DNA from 3 places in the Kribbella sp. NPDC049174 genome. Region 3 is predicted to be linked to each of the others. Evidence: riboswitches for the same ligand, from Rfam matches in the RefSeq annotation. Region 3 holds a riboswitch; each other region holds the start of a gene.
What was found. Region 3 has a riboswitch for ZMP and ZTP ahead of ACGFIF_RS29740 (bifunctional 5,10-methylenetetrahydrofolate dehydrogenase/5,10-methenyltetrahydrofolate cyclohydrolase). Riboswitches for the same ligand answer to the same signal wherever they lie in the genome.
Positions count from the first base shown of each region.

Region 1: linked by a shared signal. The riboswitch ahead of ACGFIF_RS23275 (5-aminoimidazole-4-carboxamide ribonucleotide transformylase) and the one ahead of ACGFIF_RS29740 (bifunctional 5,10-methylenetetrahydrofolate dehydrogenase/5,10-methenyltetrahydrofolate cyclohydrolase) in region 3 are both predicted to bind ZMP and ZTP.
Region 2: linked by a shared signal. The riboswitch ahead of ACGFIF_RS09700 (glycine hydroxymethyltransferase) and the one ahead of ACGFIF_RS29740 (bifunctional 5,10-methylenetetrahydrofolate dehydrogenase/5,10-methenyltetrahydrofolate cyclohydrolase) in region 3 are both predicted to bind ZMP and ZTP.

Region 1 is NZ_JBICSZ010000004.1:249,004-255,887, forward strand. Features, by position in the region: gene ilvD (dihydroxy-acid dehydratase) at 1-1,223, opposite strand, end outside; gene ACGFIF_RS23270 (hypothetical protein) at 1,268-2,266, opposite strand; ZMP/ZTP riboswitch at 2,331-2,411, shown strand; gene ACGFIF_RS23275 (5-aminoimidazole-4-carboxamide ribonucleotide transformylase) at 2,432-3,349, shown strand; gene ACGFIF_RS23280 (AAA family ATPase) at 3,309-3,878, opposite strand; gene ACGFIF_RS23285 (MoaD/ThiS family protein) at 3,937-4,203, opposite strand; gene ACGFIF_RS23290 (WD40/YVTN/BNR-like repeat-containing protein) at 4,205-5,302, opposite strand; gene ACGFIF_RS23295 (2-hydroxyacid dehydrogenase) at 5,315-6,247, opposite strand; gene ACGFIF_RS23300 (FAD-binding oxidoreductase) at 6,318-6,884, shown strand, end outside.
Region 2 is NZ_JBICSZ010000001.1:2,052,969-2,059,852, forward strand. Features, by position in the region: gene ACGFIF_RS09680 (SDR family NAD(P)-dependent oxidoreductase) at 1-202, opposite strand, end outside; gene rsgA (ribosome small subunit-dependent GTPase A) at 237-1,304, opposite strand; gene ACGFIF_RS09690 (YhjD/YihY/BrkB family envelope integrity protein) at 1,453-2,559, opposite strand; gene ACGFIF_RS09695 (acyl-CoA dehydrogenase family protein) at 2,665-4,320, shown strand; ZMP/ZTP riboswitch at 4,318-4,399, shown strand; gene ACGFIF_RS09700 (glycine hydroxymethyltransferase) at 4,428-5,876, shown strand; gene ACGFIF_RS09705 (GbsR/MarR family transcriptional regulator) at 5,924-6,394, shown strand; gene ACGFIF_RS09710 (amidase) at 6,382-6,884, opposite strand, start outside.
Region 3 is NZ_JBICSZ010000006.1:497,829-504,712, forward strand. Features, by position in the region: gene prcB (proteasome subunit beta) at 1-346, shown strand, start outside; gene prcA (proteasome subunit alpha) at 400-1,248, shown strand; gene ACGFIF_RS29725 (NUDIX hydrolase) at 1,320-1,859, shown strand; gene ACGFIF_RS29730 (beta-N-acetylglucosaminidase domain-containing protein) at 1,980-4,622, shown strand; gene ACGFIF_RS29735 (GNAT family N-acetyltransferase) at 4,635-5,291, shown strand; ZMP/ZTP riboswitch at 5,297-5,386, shown strand; gene ACGFIF_RS29740 (bifunctional 5,10-methylenetetrahydrofolate dehydrogenase/5,10-methenyltetrahydrofolate cyclohydrolase) at 5,409-6,278, shown strand; gene aroH (chorismate mutase) at 6,310-6,678, shown strand; gene ACGFIF_RS29750 (prephenate dehydrogenase) at 6,809-6,884, shown strand, end outside.

The DNA.
Region 1 (6,884 bases), on a different contig from region 3:
GCGGTGCCCTCGAACACGTCCGAGTCGAAGCCGGCGCTCTTCACCACCGCGCCCTCGGGCGCGAGCGAACCGTGCAGGATGGTGATCCCGCCGGTGCCGTGGATCGGCTTGTCCAGCGAGCGGATGATGACGCCGTCGACATCCGGCGGCGCGATGTCCGCGAGGTTCTCGGCCATCGTCTTGCCGGTCACGGTCAGGCAGTCGCCGTGCAGCAGCCCGGCGTCGAGCAGCGACCGCATCACCACCGGGATACCGCCGACCCGGTCCACGTCCGTCATCACGTACCGGCCAAACGGCTTGAGGTCGCCGAGGTGCGGCACCCGGTCGCCGATCCGGTTGAAGTCGGCCAGCGTCAGGTCGACCTCGGCCTCGCGCGCGATCGCGAGCAGATGCAGTACGGCGTTCGTCGAGCCGCCGAGCGCCATCACCACGGCGATCGCGTTCTCGAAGGCCTCCTTCGTCAGGATCTGGCGAGCCGTGATGCCCTTCTGCAGGAGGCCGACGACCGCCTCGCCGGACTTGCGGGCGTAGCCGTCGCGTCGGCGGTCCACCGCGGGCGGCGCGGCCGAGCCGGGCAGCGACATGCCGAGCGCCTCGGCGGAGGCGGCCATCGTGTTCGCCGTGTACATCCCGCCGCAGGCGCCTTCACCCGGGCAGATCGCCCGCTCGACCGCGTCGACCTCGTCGCGGGTGATCAGGCCGCGGACGCAGGCACCGACCGCCTCGAAGGCGTCGATGATCGTGACGTCCTTGTCGCCGAGCCGGCCGGGCATGATCGAACCGGCGTACAGGAAGACCGACGCGAGGTCGAGCCGGGCCGCGGCCATCAGCATCCCGGGCAGCGACTTGTCACAGCCGGCCAGCAGCACCGAACCGTCCAGCCGCTCGGCCTCCATCACCGTCTCGACCGAGTCGGCGATGATCTCGCGGCTGACGAGCGAGTAGTGCATGCCGACGTGGCCCATCGAGATGCCGTCGGACACGCTGATCGTGCCGAACTCCAGCGGGTACCCGCCGGCCGCGTGCACACCCTCCTTGACCGCCTTCGCGAGCCGGTCCAGGGACAGGTTGCACGGGGTGATCTCGTTCCAGCTCGACGCGACCCCGACCTGCGGTTTCGCCCAGTCGTCGTCACCCATCCCGACCGCCCGGAGCATGCCCCGCGACGCGGTCGCCTCGAGTCCGTCGGTCACTGTCCGGCTGCGTGGCTTCACATCGACCATGGGCCCACTCTATGGCCGCCTGGCTCCTGCACCGGCACCTGGCGTTAGGCCATCTGTTTGGTGACGGCGGCGGCGAAGGCGGTGAGTGCGTCGGGGGCGTTGGTGTAGGCCCAGGGGACGCTCTCGATCCGGCCTTGGGTCAGGGCGGCCTGTTCCATCGCGGCGGCCTTCGCTCCGACGGTCTTGAGAGCGAAGGCCATCGTGCCGTGGGCTGAGATGTCAGCCGGCTCGGACTCGCGGCCGGGGATCAACCACTTGTCGCGGGCGGCGAGCAGGGCGTCCTTCCGGTTGGTGATCTCGCGCGTGTATCGCGCACCCCGCTGGGCCCTCGTCAACTCGCTGTCACTCAGTACGTCGACCCACACCTCGTTGGCCACCATGCCCGCAACCGCACAAAGCGCACTGCCGGGCTGAGCGTTCGCCACCGTCTGATCGCCGAAGCGAACGATCTGGGCGATGTCGAGACCCGACCACTTCGGCGCCAGCGCATGCACCCGACCGCTGTGCGCCTGGTAGCCGGCCGGGTGACGCTCCATGGCGGAGCGGAAGATGTCGTTCTTGTCGTCCATCGACGCCTGCAGTCCGATCGCCACCCACTGCAGCACCTCCCACGGTGCGGCGTCGTCAGGGGCCGCCGCGATGCCGTAGTCCAGCACCTCGGCCGCCGTCCGGAGGATGTCGTGGAAGGTTGCGAACCGCTGCTCGGAGACCTGCTCCGCCCACGCGCCCGTCCGGACCTCCCAGGCCTCGAACACCAGCGTCTGCCCCAGCCACAGCAGCAGGTCCGGGTCACCCGGCAGGGCTTCCAGCCGCAACTCCAACTGCTCGCTGTGCCCGATGGCGGCCTTCCCCAGCCCCATTGCCCGGAACGACCGCAGGTCGGTGCTCTGCGACGACGCCTTGAGCAGCTCGGCTCCGGTCGACAGATCGCCCCCACGCACCGCGGCGTACGCGGCGTCGAGCTCCGGATCGGCCCACGCCTGATCCAGCCGAAGCCCCTCCGCCGCCACTCCCGCCGACGGCCTCCTCGAAAAGATCCCCATACGCGCGATGCTAGGCCTGATCCCGGCCGTCCGGACCAGGTCTGCACCTTCGTGCAATAGGCTCGCACCGAACCGCGACTGGCGAGGGTGGAGCACCACCGGGGAGCGGCTGACAAGCAAGGCGTCGTCCGCCTGGGCGCCTCCGACGTTCTCGGAGGTTGTCCGATGCAGTTGCGCTACGGCATGAATCCCCATCAGTCCGCGTCCGTCACGGCTGTGGATCGCTGGCCGTTCACGGTGGTCAGCGGTACGCCGTCGTACGTCAACGTGCTCGATGCTTTGGCCGGCTGGCAGTTGGTCCGTGAAGCCTCAGGTCTCCTCGGTCTGCCTGCGGCGGCGTCGTTCAAGCACGTCTCCCCCGCCGGCGCCGCGGTCGCCGAGACGGTCAGCGATGCGTACGTGCGGGCGCGGGAGGCGGATCCCAAATCGTCGTACGGCGATTTCGTCGCGGTGTCGCACCCGGTCGACGCGGAACTCGCGGACCGGCTGAAGCGGCTTGTCTGCGACGGGATCATCGCGCCCGGGTACGACGAAGGCGTGGTCGGCGTACTGGCGAGCAAGAAGCGTGGCGCCTTCCTGGTGCTGGAAGCGGATCCCGGCTATCGGCCACCTGCTGTCGAGGTCCGCGAGGTGTACGGCGTCCGGCTGACGCAGGAGCGTGATGAGGCGCCACTGGACCGGTCATCGCTCGACCCCGAGCTGCCGGACAGCGCGGCGCGCGATCTGCTGCTGGGGCTGGTCGTGGCGCGCTACACGCAGTCGAACACGGTCGCGATGGTCAAGGACGGGATGGCGATCGGTATCGGTGCCGGGCAGCAGTCGCGGATCGACTGCACCCGGCTGGCCGGTGAGAAGGCCTCGACGTGGTGGGCCCAGCGGTCGGCCGAAGGCGCGTTGACGAACGTCGCGATGGCGTCGGACGGGGCGATCCCGTTTGTCGACAACATCGTCGAGGCGCACCGGCACGGGGTTCGGTACCTGGCCGAGCCGGGTGGATCGATCCGCTCGGCTGAGGTCGCCGCGGCGTGCGCGGAGTTGGGGATCAGCTTGTCGCAGACCGGGGTGCGGTTGTTCCGGCACTGAGGCGGTGGGTGCCTGCGGCAACGGTGTGACGGACTTCGGCGGCGGTCGCACTGGCGTCGAGGTGAGTGGTGTCGATGACGTGGGGCTCGAGGTCGCCCAGGTCGGCGAAGGCTCCGTAGAGACCGGTGATGGCGGCGGCGTCCTTCAGTTCGCCGGTGCCTCGGTCCTGTGCGCGACTAAGGGTGGTGTCCAGGTCGGGGCGGAGTACGACGTACGACAGCGTCCACTGCTCCGCCGCCGCGGCCTGGCGGAACGGCGGCAGGAACCACGGGCCGATGACGCCGTCGACGACCACGTCGTACCCACCGCGTGTGTACGCCGCGACCGCGGCGACGATCGCGTCGACGACCACTTCGTTCTGCCGCTCGGATCCGGGCAGGTACGGCGCGATGAAGCCGGTGCGGATGGCGCGGTAGAACTCGTCCGTCGTCACATGCACCGTCGGCCGCCCGGCGTCGGTGGCGACCAACTTGGCCACGGTCGTCTTGCCCGATCCGGGCGAGCCGGTCAGAAGGATCACGTCGCTCATGCCGCCCGACGCTAGCCAAGCAGGCCGGAGAATTGCAGTCTTTTGTTTTCCGCCGGCATCAGCCGCCCGCCACACTCGGCAGGATCATCAGCTCGTCGCCGTCCTTGAGCGTCGTCCCGAGTCCGTCCAGATCCCGGATGTTGTCGTTGCCCAGGTAGATGTTGACGTGCCGCCGGACGGCGCCCTGCTCGTCGGTCAGCCGTCGCCGCAGGACCGGGTCCAGTGCGGCGACGACCTCTCCGACGGTGGCGCCGTCGACCTCGACCCGCTCAGCACCGCCCGCGAACGGTCTGAGCACGGTCGGCAGCTTGATCCCGATCGCCATCTCAGCCCACTACGGCGGCGCGGACGGTCAGCACGTCCGGGAGGTGCCGGGCGACCTCGGTCCACGTGTCGCCCGCGTCAGCACTGGCGTAGACGCAGCCGTCACGCGTGCCCAGATACACACCGGCCGACTCGGCCGCGTCCGTGCACATGGCGTCCCGCAGCACCGGCGCGTACGACGGCACGTCGGGCAGCCCAGTGCTCAGCGCCTCCCAGGTGGAGCCGGCGTCGCGGGAGCGGAAGACCCGGCACTTCGCGTCGGTGGGGATCCGGTTCCCGTCGGCGACCAGCGGGAAGACGTACACGGTCTCCGGCTCGTGCGGGTGCACCGCGATCGGGAACCCGAAGTCCGACGGCAGCCCGTCCGCGATCGACTTCCAGATCGCCCCGGCGTCGTCGGACCGATAGACGCCGTGGTGGTTCTGCGCGAACATCCGGTCCGGTACGTCGGGATGCGCGGCCAGCTTGTGCACACATTGACCGAACTCCGGGTACGGATCGGGGAAGAAGTACGCCTTGATGCCCTGGTTGGCCGGGGACCACGACTCGCCGCCGTCGGTCGTCCGGTACACGCCACCGGTCGACATCGCGACGCTCACCCGGTCGGGATCGGTCGGATGCGGCAACACGGTGTGGATCGCCTGACCACCGAAGCCGGCACCCCACTCCTTGCGATGCGGGTGGTCCCACAGGCCGCGGACCAGCTCGAAGGTCACTCCCCCGTCGGTCGACTTCCACAGCGCCGACGGCTCCGACCCGGCGTACACGACGCCCGGCTGATCGGCCGGCCCCGGCTGGATCTGCCAGACGCGCTCGAGCGAGGTCTCGGCCTCCTTGGGGAACCCGATCGAACCCTCCGGCGGCTCGTCCCAGGTCTTGCCGAGGTCATCGGAGTGGAAGACCGCCGGACCCCAGTGCTCACTCGTCCCGCCGACGAGCACGCGGGGCTGCTCGCCGCGGGTGTCGATCCCGACCGCGTACACGCCCTGCATCTCGAACTGCGGCACCGGGCCGTCGAGGGTCCACTCACGGCGCGCGGCATCACTCCTGCCGATCCAGAGCCCTTTCTTGGTTCCGATCAGCAGTACGGTCTCGGACATCGTTGTCCTCCTTTATCGCGGTGGACCCCCCACCACGTTGATCAATGGTTCCCCCGCCGCGTAGCGCTCCAGCTGCGCGCGCACCAGCCGGGCCACCCGTGGCCCGAAGGCCGTCGAGGCACCGCCGCGGTGCGGGTTGACCAGCACGTTCGGAGCAGACCACAGCGGGTGTCCGGCGGGCAACGGCTCGGGATCGGTCACGTCCAGCGCGGCGCGGATCCGGCCGCCGGCCAGCTCGGCCAGCAACGCATCCGTGTCCACCACGACACCGCGTGCGACGTTCACCAGCAGCGCGCCTTCCTTCAGCTGGGTCAGGAACTTGGCGTCCACCATCCGGCGGGTCTCCGCCGTCGCCGGGGTCAGCAGCACGACGACGTCCGCCAGCGGCAGCAACTCGGGCAGCTCGCTGATCGGGTGGACGCCCTCCCGCTCCCGCCGCGCGACCCGGATGATCTCGCACTCGAACCCGGTCAGCCGCCGCTCCAGGGCCTCCCCGATCGACCCGTACCCGAGGATCAGCACGGTGCGATCCGCGAGCGAGTCGTCCATCTCGTCGTACGACGCGGGCCAGACCTGCTGGTCCTGGTTGCGCACAGCACGCGGCAGTCGACGGTACGACGCCAGGATCAGACCGACTGCGAGCTCGGCGGTGGACGCGTCGTGGACCCCGCGGGCATTGCACAAGGTGACGCCCTCGGCGAGGTGTGGCAGCACGTTCTCGAACCCGGCCGTCTGCAGCTGCACCACCTTCAGCGACGGCATGTCGCGGACGACCTCGAGCACGTCGGAGCCGCCCATGTACGCCGGTACGTAGAACTCCACCTGGTCGAGCGACCCCGGCCGCTCACCACCCGCATACGACTCCACGTCGAACCCCGTGGGCACGCCACCGAGGGTGCTCTCCGCGTCGTCCCACGGCAGCCACGCCTTCACCACATCAGCCATGTCCCGAACCTACTCGCCCGGCCGGACAATTTTCATCCCGCCGTCCACAGGATCGTCGTACATTGGATCGGTGCCTTCGACATCGGATCTGGCTGCGACCGTTGATCACGATCAGGCCGTGGGGCGGCTGCGTTCGTCGTACCAGGACATCCCGCCAGGGGAGCCGGTGCGGCTGGCGAAGCGCAGCTCGAACCTGTTCCGGCCGCGGGCGGAGACCGACCGGCCAGGGCTCGACGTCTCGGGGCTGACCGGGGTGATCAGCGTCGACGCGGCGGCCCGGACGGCCGACGTCCAGGGCATGTGCACCTACGAGGACCTCGTCGCCGCGACCCTTCCGTACGGGCTGACGCCGATGGTCGTGCCGCAACTGAAGACGATCACCCTCGGCGGCGCGGTGACCGGGCTCGGGATCGAGTCCTCGTCGTTCCGGGCCGGTCTGCCGCACGAATCCGTCCTCGAGCTCGACATCCTCACCGGCGCCGGCGACATCGTCACCGCCCGGCCCGACGGTGACCACGCGGAGCTGTTCCGCACCTTCCCCAACTCCTACGGCACGCTCGGCTACGCGACCCGGCTGAGGATCGAGCTCGACCGCATCTCGCCGTACGTCGCCCTCCGGCACGTCCGCCTCGGACTC
Region 2 (6,884 bases), on a different contig from region 3:
TCGTCTCAATCGCCGCCGGATCGGCAAGATCGGCCTGGGCGAGCACGTGCCCCGGCCCGGGCAGTTCCTTCAGCACCATCGCCGCGGCCTCGGCGGACGAGCTGTAATGCACAGCCACCCGGTCCCCCGCCGCCGCGAACGCCCGCGCGGTCGCCGCACCGATCCCCCGAGAAGCCCCCGTCACCAGCACCGCTCGATCCATACCCCGATCCTTTCACTCCGGAAGAAACGGGGTGCTACTGGCGCGGGTTGATGTCCCGGCGGTAGGACTTCGAGGCGCGGACCCACTGCTTCTTGGCTTCGGCGCGGAGGCGGAGGTCGTTGCGGCGAGCCATATAGGCTGCTTCGCGCTGGAGCTTCGTCCAGCTCTCGTAGCGGCGGTGCGGCAGCGTGCCATCCTCCAGCGCGGCCCGCACCGCGCAGTCGGGCTCGGTCAGGTGAGCGCAGTCCTTGAACTTGCACTGCTCGGCCAGCGCCGTGATGTCCGGGAACGCAGCCGCCAGCCCTTCACCAGACTCCTGCAGCCCGATCCCCCGCAGCCCTGGGGTGTCGATGACGACCCCACCACCCGGCAGCACGATCAGCTCACGCCGCACCGACGTGTGCCGGCCCTTGCCGTCGTCACGGATGTCCTGCACGTCCAGCAGTTCCACACCCGCCAGTGCGTTCACCAGCGACGACTTGCCCGCGCCACTCGACCCCAGCAGCGCCACAGTCGCGTCACCAGCCAGCAACGCCTGCACCGACGACAGCCCTTCACCGGTCGTCGCACTGCACACCAGCACGTCGGCACCCGGCGCAGCACGCGCTACGTCGTCCGCGACGGCCTCCGCGTCACCGACGAGGTCTGACTTGGTCAGTACGACGACGGGCCGCGCTCCGCTCTCCCACGCCAACGCGAGGAAGCGTTCGATCCGGCCGATGTTCGGCTCCGGGTGCAGCCCGACCACGATCGCGATCACGTCGACGTTGGCGGCCAGCACCTGGCCCTTCGACGTACCGCTGACTTCTGCCCGCACGATCGCCGTACGGCGTGGGGCCAGGGACTCGAGGGTGATCCGGTCGTCCGGCCAGTAGCGCAGGACGGCCCAGTCCCCTGTACATGGGCCGGCATGCGGATCACTGGCCATCGCGGCGAGGAGCGCACCGGACCACGTCGCGCGGACCGGACCGTCCTCGGTGAGAACCGTCGCCAGGCCCTTGTCGACCCGGGCGACACGCCCCGGCAAGAGCTCGTCCGGGACGGCGGCAAGGAATTCGGCCGTGGAGCTGTCGAGTCCCAGGGCCTGGAGTGTGGCTGACATGCGGCGAACCTTTCGGAGGGTCCGGCCGCGAGATCAGCTCAGCGGACGGACAGTGCGGGAAGCGTCGGCCCGGTGGGCCTGGCCCAAACTCATGGCGGGTGCCTCCCTTCGACGTCCTGCGGTCCTGATCGAGGACCGGCTGATGTCGTCAGCGTAGGTCGTCGGATTCACTTTGCGCACCGGATTTTCCGACCGGCTCCGGCTTGCGTTCCGCCCGCGGCGCACCGTCCGCCGGCCGAGGCGGCTTCTCCGTCGGCCGGGGTGCGTCGTCCGGCGGCGATTCAGGCTTCACGCCGTCGGCCGGTACGACGGGCTCCGGCGGCTCGAGCGGGGTCAGCGGGTGGCCGTGGTGCGGCTCCGGCTCGGCCTTCATCACCGGCTCCACCTCGTCCTCGGCGTCCTTGCCGGCCTGGACCTCGGACGCCGATTCGGCCGCCCGCGACTTGTGCGGCCACAACCGGTCCACGACCGCGTTCAGCGCAGCACCGATCAGCACCGCGATCGCCGTCATGTAGAGCCACATCAGTACGGCGATCGGCGCCGCCAGCGGGCCGTAGATCGACGTACCGCCGACTGTGCTCTGCAGGATCCACCGCAGCACGAAGCTGCCCAGGATCCAGATCGACAACGCCAGGAACGACCCCGGCAGGTCGGACACCCACGGCGTCCGCACCGGCACCGACAAGTGGTAGAGGGTGTTCAGGAAGCCCGCCGACAGGATCGTGACGACCGGCCAGTACAGCTGGTTCAGGAAGTCCAGCCGGTGCGGAAGCACCGCGGCCACCGCGTCCGGACCGGCCAGCACCAGCGGGAGCACGATCACGCCGATCACGAGGGCGGCGCAGTACAGCGAGAAGGACAGCGCGCGGGTCCGGACGATGCCGCGCTTGCCGCCCATCCCGTACATGATCGTGATGGTGTCGACGAACACGTTCAGCGCCCGGCTGCCGGACCACAGCGCGAGCACGAAACCGATCGAGATGACATCCGGCCGGCCGCCGTTCAGGACCTGGTTCAGGGTCGGCACGATCACGCCCTGGACCGAGTCGTCGGTCAGCGCCCGGGCCGCCAGCACGGCGATCTGCTGCTTGATCTCGTCGATCGTCTCGACCTCGAAGTACCGGCTCGCGATGTACCCGAGGCTTCCGGCCAGTCCGAAGATCAGCGGCGGCAGCGAGAGGATGGCGAAGAACGCCCCCTCGGCCGCGAGCCCGGTGACCCGGTAGCGCAGGCAGACGCCGACGGTCTGGGTCACAAGCTTCCAGGTCGTCGCCGGGATTCTGCGGACCCATGCCAATGAGAGGGAGCTCCCACCAGTGGGTCCTGCCCCAGAACGTGCCATACCGCTTACCGTACTGACATGGCGGACCCTTTCGCGGTAACGAATCAGGCTCCCCCACTGCGGGGGGTGAACTTCTTCACCCGGGACACGGCGCTCGGTGACGCTCTGCGTCCGTACGGCGGCGTCGCGGACGATCCCGGTCTGCACCGGATCGGCGAGCTGGCCGGGTCCGAGGAGGCCCTCTCCCAGGCGCTCCCGGCGAACCAGAATCCACCCGTGCTGCGCACCCACGACCGCTACGGGCACCGCATCGACGAGGTCGACTTCCACCCGTCGTGGCACTGGCTGATGGAGCAGGCCGTCGGCTTCGGCCTCCAGGCCGCGCCCTGGACCAGCGACCAGCCGTCGCCGCACCTGACCCGCGCCGCCGGCTTTTACCTCTGGTCCCAGGTCGAGCCGGGTCACGGCTGCCCGATCTCGATGACGTACGCCGCCGTGCCCGCGCTGAAGGCCGACGAGCGGCTCGCGAAGGAGTGGATCCCGCAACTCGCGTCCACCCGGTACGACGTCCGCCGGCTGCCCGCGGCCGAGAAGACCGGCGTGCTCGCCGGGATGGGGATGACCGAGAAGCAGGGCGGGTCCGACGTCCGGGCGAATCTCACCACCGCGACGCCGACCGGGAGCGACGGCGAGTACCAGCTCAACGGGCACAAGTGGTTCTGCTCGGCGCCGCAGGTCGACGTCTTCCTGGTGCTCGCCCAGGCACCGGAGGGACTGAGCTGTTTCGTCGTACCGCGGGTCCTTGCCGATGGCAACCGGAACGCGTTTGCCCTGCAGCGGCTGAAGGACAAGCTCGGCAACCGGTCGAACGCGTCCAGCGAGGTCGAGTTCCGCGGCACCGTCGGATACCGGCTCGGCGACGAGGGCGCCGGCGTCCGCACCATCATCGAGATGGTCGCCGCGACCCGGCTCGACTGCGTCCTCGGATCCGCTGCTCTCCAGCGGCGCGCGCTGGTGGAGGCGGTGTGGCACACGAGCCACCGCTCCGCCTTCGGTGGGTTGCTCGCGGACAAGCCGGCGATGCAGAACGTGCTCGCCGATCTGGCGCTGGAGAGCGAGGCCGGCACGGCCCTCGCCATGCGCCTCGCCGCAGCCGTGGATGCGTCCCAGCCCGTCCCCACCGCTCCTACAACCCCCGGTCGCGCGGAGCAGGAGGTTGCCTTCAGGCGGATTGCGTTGCCGCTGGCGAAGTTCTGGGTGTCGAAGCGGACCTCGTTCATGGTGGCCGAGGCGCTCGAGTGTCTCGGCGGGAACGGGTTCGTCGAGGAGTCCGGGATGCCGTTGCTGTTCCGGGAGTCGCCGCTCAACTCGATCTGGGAAGGGTCGGGCAATGTCAACGCACTCGACGTACTGCGGGCGCTGCGCCGGCCGGAGTCGCTGGAGGCGTGGCTGACCGAGCTGGCCACGGTCCAGGGCGCCGACCATCGGCTCGACGCCGCCGTGAACGACGTACTGCAAGCGCTTGCTGACATCGAAGGCGCCGAGGCCGGAGCACGGCGTCTGGCAGCGCGGATGGCCCTGTGCCTGCAGGCCTCGCTGCTGATTCGGCACTCGACCCCCGAGGTCGCGGACGCGTTCGTGGCGTCCAGGCTGGCCAATGACTGGGGTGGCGTGTTCGGCACGTTGCCGAGGACGACACCGTTCCGGGCGATCCTCGATCGCACGATAGGGTGAGCGCGTCGCGACTGGCGCGCTGAGGTGGAGAACCACCGGGGAGCGAAAACCGTCGGCACCGTGCGCCTGGGTGCCTTCGACCCACTGCAACCGCAGGAGAGACAACGATGACTCAACCCTTCGATGCCGCCGCCGCATCGGCCGCGTACCGCAACGCGCTCGAGGTGATCGGCGCGGTGGAACCCACGATCGCCGGCGCGATCAAGGCCGAGCTGGCCGACCAGCGCTCGTCGCTGAAGCTGATCGCGAGTGAGAACTACGCCTCCCCCGCCACCTTGCTGACGATGGGCAACTGGCTGTCCGACAAGTACGCCGAGGGTACGATCGGGCACCGCTTCTACGCCGGCTGCCAGAACGTCGACACGGTCGAGCAGACCGCGGCCGACCACGCCCGGGCCCTGTTCGACGCCCCGCACGCCTACGTCCAGCCGCACTCCGGCATCGACGCGAACCTGGTCGCCTTCTGGGCGATCCTGGCCCAGCGGATCGAGTCGCCGGCGCTGGCCGAGGCCGGCGCGAAGCACGTCAACGACCTGTCCGACGAGGACTGGAGCAAGCTCCGGAAGGCGCTCGGCGACCAGAAGATGCTCGGCATGTCGCTCGACGCCGGCGGTCACCTGACCCACGGTTTCCGGCCGAACATCTCCGGCAAGATGTTCAACCAGCAGTCCTACGGCACCGACCCGGAGACCGGGCTGCTCGACTACGCCAAGGTCGCCGCGGCGGCGCGTGAGTTCAAGCCGCTGATCCTGATCGCGGGCTACTCGGCGTACCCGCGGAAGATCGACTTCGCGAAGATGCGCGAGATCGCGGACGAGGTCGGCGCCACCCTGATGGTCGACATGGCGCACTTCGCCGGCCTGGTCGCGGGCAAGGTCTTCACCGGCGACTTCGACCCGGTGCCGCACGCGCACGTCACCACGACGACCACGCACAAGTCGCTCCGCGGTCCGCGCGGCGGCATGGTGCTGTGCCAGCCCGAGTACGCCGACTCGGTCGACCGCGGTTGCCCGATGGTGCTCGGCGGCCCGCTCAGCCAGACCATGGCGGCGAAGGCGGTCGCGCTGGCCGAGGCCCGGCAGCCTTCGTTCCAGGAGTACGCGCAGGCGATCGCGGACAACGCGGTCGCGCTGGCCGACGGCCTGATGAAGCGTGGCGTCAAGCTCGTCACCGACGGCACCGAGAACCACCTCGTGCTGCTGGACGTGTCGTCGTACGGGATCACCGGGCGGCAGGCCGAGTCGGCGCTGCTCGACTCGGGCATCGTGACGAACCGGAACGCCGTACCGCGGGACCCGAACGGTGCCTGGTACACCTCGGGTGTCCGGATCGGTACGCCTGCGCTGACCACGCGCGGCTTCGGGGCCGACGAGTTCGACCGGGTCGCCGAGCTGATCGTGGACGTGCTGTCCTCGACCACGCCGACCACGACGTCGGCCGGTGCGCCGTCGAAGGCGAAGTACGTGCTGGCCGACGGGGTCGCGGACAAGACCAAGGCCGCCTCGGCCGAGCTGCTCGACAAGCACCCGCTGTACCCGGGTCTCGAGCTCAGCTGACGCCTCGAACTATCAGAAAGTTGTAATAGTTGCGGTAGGGTGCGTGCATGCCGCCTGACCCGACCCCGGAAGAGATCAGTCAGTTCGTCGAGCGATTCGCCGGAGTGCTGGGGAACAGCGGCGTACCGACGATGTCCGCCCGGGTGATCGGGCGGATGCTGGTCAGCCCGACCGGCATGCTGACGTCCGCCGAGCTGGCTGAGTCCTTGCGAATCAGCCAGCCGGCGGTGTCGGGCGCCGTCCGGCAACTGCTGCAGGTCGGCTTCATCTCCCGGGAGCGGATCCCCGGTTCGCGCAAGGATCACTACCGGATCCGCGACGACGTGTTCTCCGCGATCCTCGAGCGCCGCAACAACTCCCTCGCCGAGTGGGAATCCACCAGCCGCTCCGGCGCCGACCTGTTCGGCCCGGACAGCACGGTCGGCCAACGCCTGACAGAAGCAGCCGACTTCTTCGCCTTCATCCACAAGGACCTCGAACAACTGATCAAATCCTGGCGAGCCGATCACCCCCGATAAACCGCCGGCTGCGGCAACTCGACCTGGAGCCGTCTCGCCACCGCAACCGCGACGTCGTCGAATCCGTGCGCGGCAACGACCTGCGCGCCGACCGGCAGTCCGTCCAGCAACCCCGCCGGGACGCTCACCGCGGGATGACCGGTCACGTTCAACCCCCAGCACGGATCCCCGGTGACGATGTTCGGCTCGTGCTGGTCGTAGCCATGGGCAACAGTCAGCGTCGTCGGCGTGACCAGCGCGTCCACCAACTCGAACAGATCAGCCAGCGCGGTGTTGTTGTGATCCCGGACCTCCCGAGCACGATTCGCCGCGGCAGCCTCGACGCCGCGACCCGAATCCAGGTCCCACAACGCCTGCCACGCGTCATCGGGCGGGAGGAGTTCGAGCGGCGCGTCGACGACGGTGACGTCACAGTCGTCCAGGAGCTTGCGCATCAGTAGGTCGACCGCAGGGTCGGCCATGGGCTCGCCGAGCGTCGACCGATACGCCA
Region 3 (6,884 bases):
GATCTTCTCCTACGACCCGACCGGCGGGCGGTACGAGGAGACCCACTTCCACAGTGTCGGCTCGGGTTCGCTGTTCGCCCGCGGCGCGCTGAAGAAGCTCTACCGCGAGGACCTGTCCGCGACCGACTGCGTCACGGTGGCGATCCAGTCCCTGATCGACGCCGCCGACGACGACTCGGCGACCGGCGGGCCGGACATGCTGCGGCGGATCTTCCCGGTGGTCGGCGTGGTCACGGCGGACGGCTACCAGCGGCTGCCCGAGGACGAGGTGGCCGACATCGTCGACCGCGTCTGGGCCGAGCGGCACCGGCGCCCCGACGGGCCGGCCTCGGCGACCCTGACCTGATCCCCGATGAAACCGACACAGCCCCATCGACTGATTAGAGGACGACACCTTCGATGAGCGTTCCGTTCTACGTCTCGCCCGAACAGCTGATGCGGGACCGGGCCGACTTCGCCCGGAAGGGCATCGCCAAGGGCCGCAGCGCGATCGCCCTGCAGTACGCCGACGGCATCCTGTTCGTCGCGGAGAACCGGTCGCCGGCGTTGCACAAGGTGGCCGAGATCTACGACCGGATGGCGTTCGCCGCGGTCGGCCGGTACAACGAGTTCGAGAACCTGCGGATCGCCGGCGTCCGGCTGGCCGACATGCGCGGGTACTCCTACGACCGGCGCGACGTCACCGGCCGGGCGCTCGCCAACGCCTACGCGCAGACGCTGGGCGCGATCTTCTCCTCCGGCGGTGAGAAGCCGCTCGAGGTGGAGATCCTGGTCGCCGAGATCGGCACCAGTACGGCCGAGGACCAGATCTACCGGCTCACCTACGACGGCTCGATCGCGGACGTCCGCGGGTACGCCGTGATGGGCGGGCCGGCCGAGCAGGTCGCGGACTACGTCGGCGAGCACTACCAGGAGGGCATCTCGCTGGCCGGGGCGCTCCGGCTGGCGGTGGACGCGCTCGGGCACGACAGCAACGAGGTCCGCGAGCTGACCCCGGACCAGATCGAGGTCGCCGTCCTGGACCGGACCCGGACCCAGGTGCGCAAGTTCAAGCGGATCTCGGAGGAGACGCTGGCGCGGATCCTGTCCGAGTCCACCGCGGACACCACGCCGACGGAGCCTGCCGCCGACAAGGCGGAGGAGACCGACGAGAGCGCGGAGGCGGCCGGTGACACCCCGGTCGCACCGGCCGACGACGACGTACCGGTCGCCCCGCCGGAAGAGCCGGACAACGACCGCCCGCTGTGAACGATTCGGTAGTTGGCTCAGCCGCCGCGGACTCCGTGGCGGCTGAGTCGCGTCAGCCCCAGGACCCGGCGGTGTGGGAGCTGCTGGAGGAGCGGTCGGGGTTCAATGGGTATTTGACGGTGAATCAGCGGCGGTATCGGTTGCCGGATGGGCGGGAGGCGGACTGGGATGTCTTCGGGCCGAAGACCGCTGACGGGATCACGTCCGGGATCACCGTGCTGCCGTTGACGCCGGAGGGCAGGATCGTGACGATCCGGATCTTCCGGCCGGGGCCTGATCAGGTCGTCACCAACCTGCCGGGCGGCTTGGTCGAGGTCGGCGAGGACCCGGCCGTGGCCGGTGCCCGCGAGCTCGAGGAGGAGACCGGGTACACCTGCGAGTCGTTCGAGGTCGTGACCTGGACCTGGGCGGCGGCGTCCTCGGTCTTTCGCAAGTACATCGGCATCGCCCGCGGCTGCCGTCCCGACGGTCGCCAGGCGCTGGACGAGTTCGAGGACTGCGTCCCGGTCGAGCTCACCGTCGCGCAGTTCCGGGCCGAGTTGCGCACGCCCGGCGCGATGACCGGGATCGACTCCGCCTACCTGGCCTTGGACCACGCCGGTCTGCTCTGACTGGCTCCGGACCAACGGTCGGCCTTCTTGACTGGAACTGGTCACGCCAGGCGCTTGACGAGCAGGTCTGCGCACTGAGTGGATGGTAAGAGCAAACGCCTTCCGCCCGAGGAGTTGCTCATGCGCCGTCTCGCTCTGCTGCTGTTGCTCGCGCTTGTCGTCCAGTCCATGACCGTCCCGGCCGCTGTCGCCCTGGCCGGCACCACGAAGGGGGCGGCGCCGGTGACGCCAGAACCTCAGCAGACCATCACCCGCCCGGACGGGTTCCACCTCGGCCGGACCGTCGGCCTGGTTCACGGCCCGACCACCGACCCGGACGCCGAACGCATCGTCCGCGAGTCGCTCGAGCAGGCCGGCGTACGGATCGTTCGTGATCAGCCCGCCGACGTGACCATCTGGTTGGGTGGGAGCGAGCAGGCGCTGCGGCAGTTGAACGTCGAGCCTGCCGACGGGCTACCGGCCGAGGGTTACGTCCTCGCCATCGGCCGCAAGCACGTCGTGCTCGACGGCGTCGACACCGACGGCACGTACTACGCCGCGCGGACGTTCGCACAGCTTGTCCAGGGCAACGAGGTGGACGGCGTCGAGATCCGCGACTGGCCGACGATGCGGTACCGCGGCTCGATCGAGGGCTTCTACGGTACGCCGTGGTCGCACGCCGACCGGCTCGATCACCTCGACTACCTCGGCGCGCACCGGATGAACACCTACGAGTACGCGCCCAAGGACGACCCGTACCACCGCGAGCAGTGGCGCGACCCGTACCCGGCCGACAAGCTGGCCGAGCTCGGCGAACTGATCGAGCGGGGCCGGCGCAACAAGGTCGACTTCACCTTCGCGCTCTCGCCCGGCCTGTCGATCTGCTACACCTCCGACAGCGACTACCAGGCGCTGATCGCGAAGTTCGAGGCGCTCTACGCGCTGGGTGCGCGGGCGTTCAACGTGCCGCTGGACGACATCGACTACAACACCTGGCATTGCCCGGAGGACCGGGAGAAGTACGGCACCGGCGGCGGTGCGGCCGGTCAGGCGCAGAGCGAACTGCTGAACCGGATCCAGCGCGAGTGGGTCGCGAGCAAGCCGGATCTCGCCCCGCTGCAGATGGTTCCGACCGAGTACTACAACGTGTCCGAGACGCCGTACAAGAAGGCGCTGCGGGAGCAGCTCGACAGTGCGGTGGTTGTGCACTGGACCGGTATCGGCGTCGTCCCGCGCACGATCACGACCGCACAAGCGGCCCAGGCCAAGGCCGTGTTCGGCCACGACATCCTGATCTGGGACAACTATCCGGTCAACGACTACGCGGCCGGCCGCATCCTGCTCGCCGACTACAGCGGTCGCGGGCCCGGGATCGCCGAGCACGTCGCCGGCGTGATCTCGAACCCGATGAACCAGGCCGCGGTCAGCAAGCTCGCCCTCTACTCGTTCGCCGAGCTCGGCTGGAACCCGGCCCGGTACGACGAACAGGCCTCCTGGCACCGGGCGATCGCCGAACGCGCCGGGGGAGACGACAAGACGATCGCGGCGCTCGAGGTCTTCGCCGACCTCAACACCTACGACTCGACGCTGCACCCGGAGAGCGCGCCGGTGCTGGCGGCGAAGACACAGAAGTTCTGGACGACCTGGACGGCAGGGGATCGCGACGAGGCGATCGCGGCGATCAAGCCCTACTTCACCGCGATCGAGAAGGCACCCGCGCAGCTCCGTCGCGGTGTGCAGGACCCAGCGTTCGCTGACGAAGCAAAGGCGTGGCTCGACGCGACCGTGCTGTGGGGTCAAGCGCTGGAGCGGTCGCTGCGGCTGCTCGATGAAGTGGCCGACGGCAACGGCGCGGCCGCGTGGACGAGCCGGCAGCGGATCGATCAGCTGGTCACCCAAGCCGAGGCGATCCGTGACACCCGCCTGCCGCACTCCAACACCTACCCGAGGATCGGCGAGGGCGTGGCCGACGCGTTCCTGACCGAGGCCGGCCGGGTCCACGACCAGTGGATGGGCATCGAGCCTGGACGTACGGCGTCGGCTTCGCAGGGCACGTACGCCGAGAACGTCCCCGACCGGATGATCGACGGCGACGAGTCGACGTTCTTCTGGAGCAACGGTGCGCCGGTGGCCGGTGACGAGATCCGTGTCGATCTCGGCGCACCCCGTGCCATCGGCGACATCGCCGTACTGATGGGCAAGTCGGGCAGCCCGCAGGACTACATCCACTCCGGCGTCCTCGAGTACTCCACTGACGGCTCCAGCTGGACCGAGCTCACGCGTGCCACCACTGCGGAGGTTCGCTTCACTGCCAACACCACGGCCCGGTACGTCCGCTACCGAGCCCTGGCCGACAACCCGTCGTACTGGCTCGTGGTCCGGGAGTTCTCGATCCAGGTCACCGACGGCTCCGAGTTGGTGCTCACGGCAACAGGTACGCCGGCTCCGGCGACAGGCTCGTCATTCGGTGACGCGGTCGACGGTGACGTGCGTACGGCGTACGTCGCGGCGACGGCCCCGACGACGGATGACGCGCTCACTGTTGCACTGTCCTCGGCCACCGCGGTCGACCGGATCACTGTGCTGCAGGCCGGCACTGCGACCGGCGTCGGCCGGCTGGAGATTCGGACCGGTGCGGGCTGGCAGGAGGTTGGACAAGTCGGGGCTGCCTACAGCGCGGTGACGATCCCGGCCACCACCATCGAGGCGATCCGGATCAGTTGGGCGTCCGGCGCCGTACCGCCGCAGGTCCACGAAGTGATCCTGCACCGGCCCGGAAACTAGGTTGCCCGGACTATGACTACAGCCCAGGATGGCGGCGTGCTGACCGACCACTGGCCACTGCGCCGCCTCCGGCTGACCACCGACCGCCTCGTCCTCCGGCAGCCCGACGAGGAGGAACTCGCCGCGCTGGCCGACGTCGCCGCAAATGGCGTCCACAAGCCAGGGGAGCGGCCTTTCCTGACCCCGTGGACAGAGGTGCCACCGGCCGAACGCGCCCGGAGTGTGCTGCAGGGGTACTGGAGCTCCCTGGCCTCGTGGACTCCGCAGAACTGGCAGCTGGAACTCGGCGTGTTCCGGGACGGGACGCCGCTCGGCATCGTCGCGTTGCGAGCTCAGGACTTCGCCGTGCTCCGTGAGGTGAAGACGTGGTCCTGGCTCGGCGTGCCGCACCACGGCCAAGGATTCGGCACCGAGGCGCGGGTCGCTTTGCTGCACCTTGCCTTCGAGGGGCTGGACGCGGTGGCGGCGCTGACCGAGGTGTTCCAGGACAACGCCGGCTCGCAAGGGGTGTCCCGGAAGCTGGGCTATCGCCCGGACGGCATCTCCCGGGACGTTCTGGACGGTCAGCCGGTGATCTCGGACCGGCTCCGTCTCACCCGCGAGGACTGGGCCGGCGGATCCGTCCGGGTCGAAGGGCTGGAGGACTGCCGCTCCTGGTTCGTCGCGTAGGCTTGTCCACGGACCGCGACTGGCGTTGAGGTGGACAACCACCGGGGAACGGTCTGCTGGTAGATCCGGCTTCGCCGCGCGCCTGGGCACCCTCTCGATGCCCGAAGGAGTGCGCGGATGACCAAGTTGATGATCGGGACCGACCTCGCCGCCGAGATGGTGGCGAAGGCGGCTGACCGGGCCCGGATCCTGCAGGAGAAGACCGGCGTGCAGCCGTGTCTGGCGACCGTGCTGGTGGGGGACGACCCCGCGTCGGCGACGTACGTGCGGATGAAGCAGAGCCGGAGCAAGAAGGCCGGCATCGGGTCACGGAGCGTCGTACTGCCCGCGGAGACCACGACCGAGGAGCTGGTCGATGAGCTGCACAAGCTCTCCGCGGACCCGGAGGTGCACGGGATCCTGCTGCAGCACCCGGTCCCGGCGCAGATCGACGAGCGGGCCGCGTTCGAGGCGATCGACCCGGCCAAGGACGTCGACGGCGTGACCATGCACGCGTTCGCCGCGATGGCGTTCGGCGAGCCCGGGTTCCGGTCCTGTACGCCTGGCGGCATCCTGCGGCTGCTCGAGGCGTACGACGTACCGATCGCCGGAGCGCACGCGGTCGTCATCGGCCGCAGCCCGATCCTCGGTAAGCCGGCCGGGATGTTGCTGCTGGCATCGAACGCGACCGTCACCTACACCCACTCCCGGACCACGAACCTGCCCGACATCGTCCGGACCGCGGACATCGTGGTGGCGGCGGTCGGCAAGCCGAACTTCGTCCGCGATGACTGGCTGAAGCCGGGTGCGGTGGTGGTCGACGCCGGGTACAACGAGGGCAACGTCGGGGACGTCCACTTCGACGAGGCGGCCGCGGTGGCGAGCCTGATCACACCGGTCCCGGGCGGGGTCGGACCGATGACGATCGCCCTCCTGCTGGAGCAGACCGTCGACGCCGCCGAGGCACAATCCGAGACGGCTGTCCACTCCGTGGCTACTCTGACCTAGGGTTGGGGTAGACGACCAAGGAGGCGAGCACGTGGCGGTACGGGCGATCCGGGGGGCCACCCAGCTGGAGGTGGACGAGCGCGAGCACCTGCTCGAGCGGTCCGCCGAGCTGGTGAAGGCGGTCCTGGAGGCGAACGATCTGGACCGCGAGGACCTGATCAGCATCCTGTTCACCGTCACACCGGACCTGCACTCGGAGTTTCCCGCCGTGGCGGGGCGCCAGATCGGGCTGACCGACGTACCGCTGATGTGCATGCAGGAGATCGACGTTCCGCACGCGCTGCCGCGGGTGGTCCGGATGATGGTGCACGCCGAGTCCTCGCGGTCCCGGGAGAAGATCCAGCACGTCTACCTGCACGGTGCGGTCGCTCTCCGTCCGGATCTGACGGGCGCCCAGTGAGGGTCGCAGTGACGGTGCTTTTGGCCGGGCCTTCGGCACCGGCGTGGTCATGGGGCCTTGGCTCCCGGCCTTCCCTCGTCACTCCAGTCGCTTCGCTCCCTGCGCTCCTCAGTCCAGGCCGGGAGGCCCCATGACCGAGCTGCGCGGGCCGGTCCGGATCGTCGGTGCCGGCCTGATCGGTACGTCGATCGGCCTCGCGCTGGCCC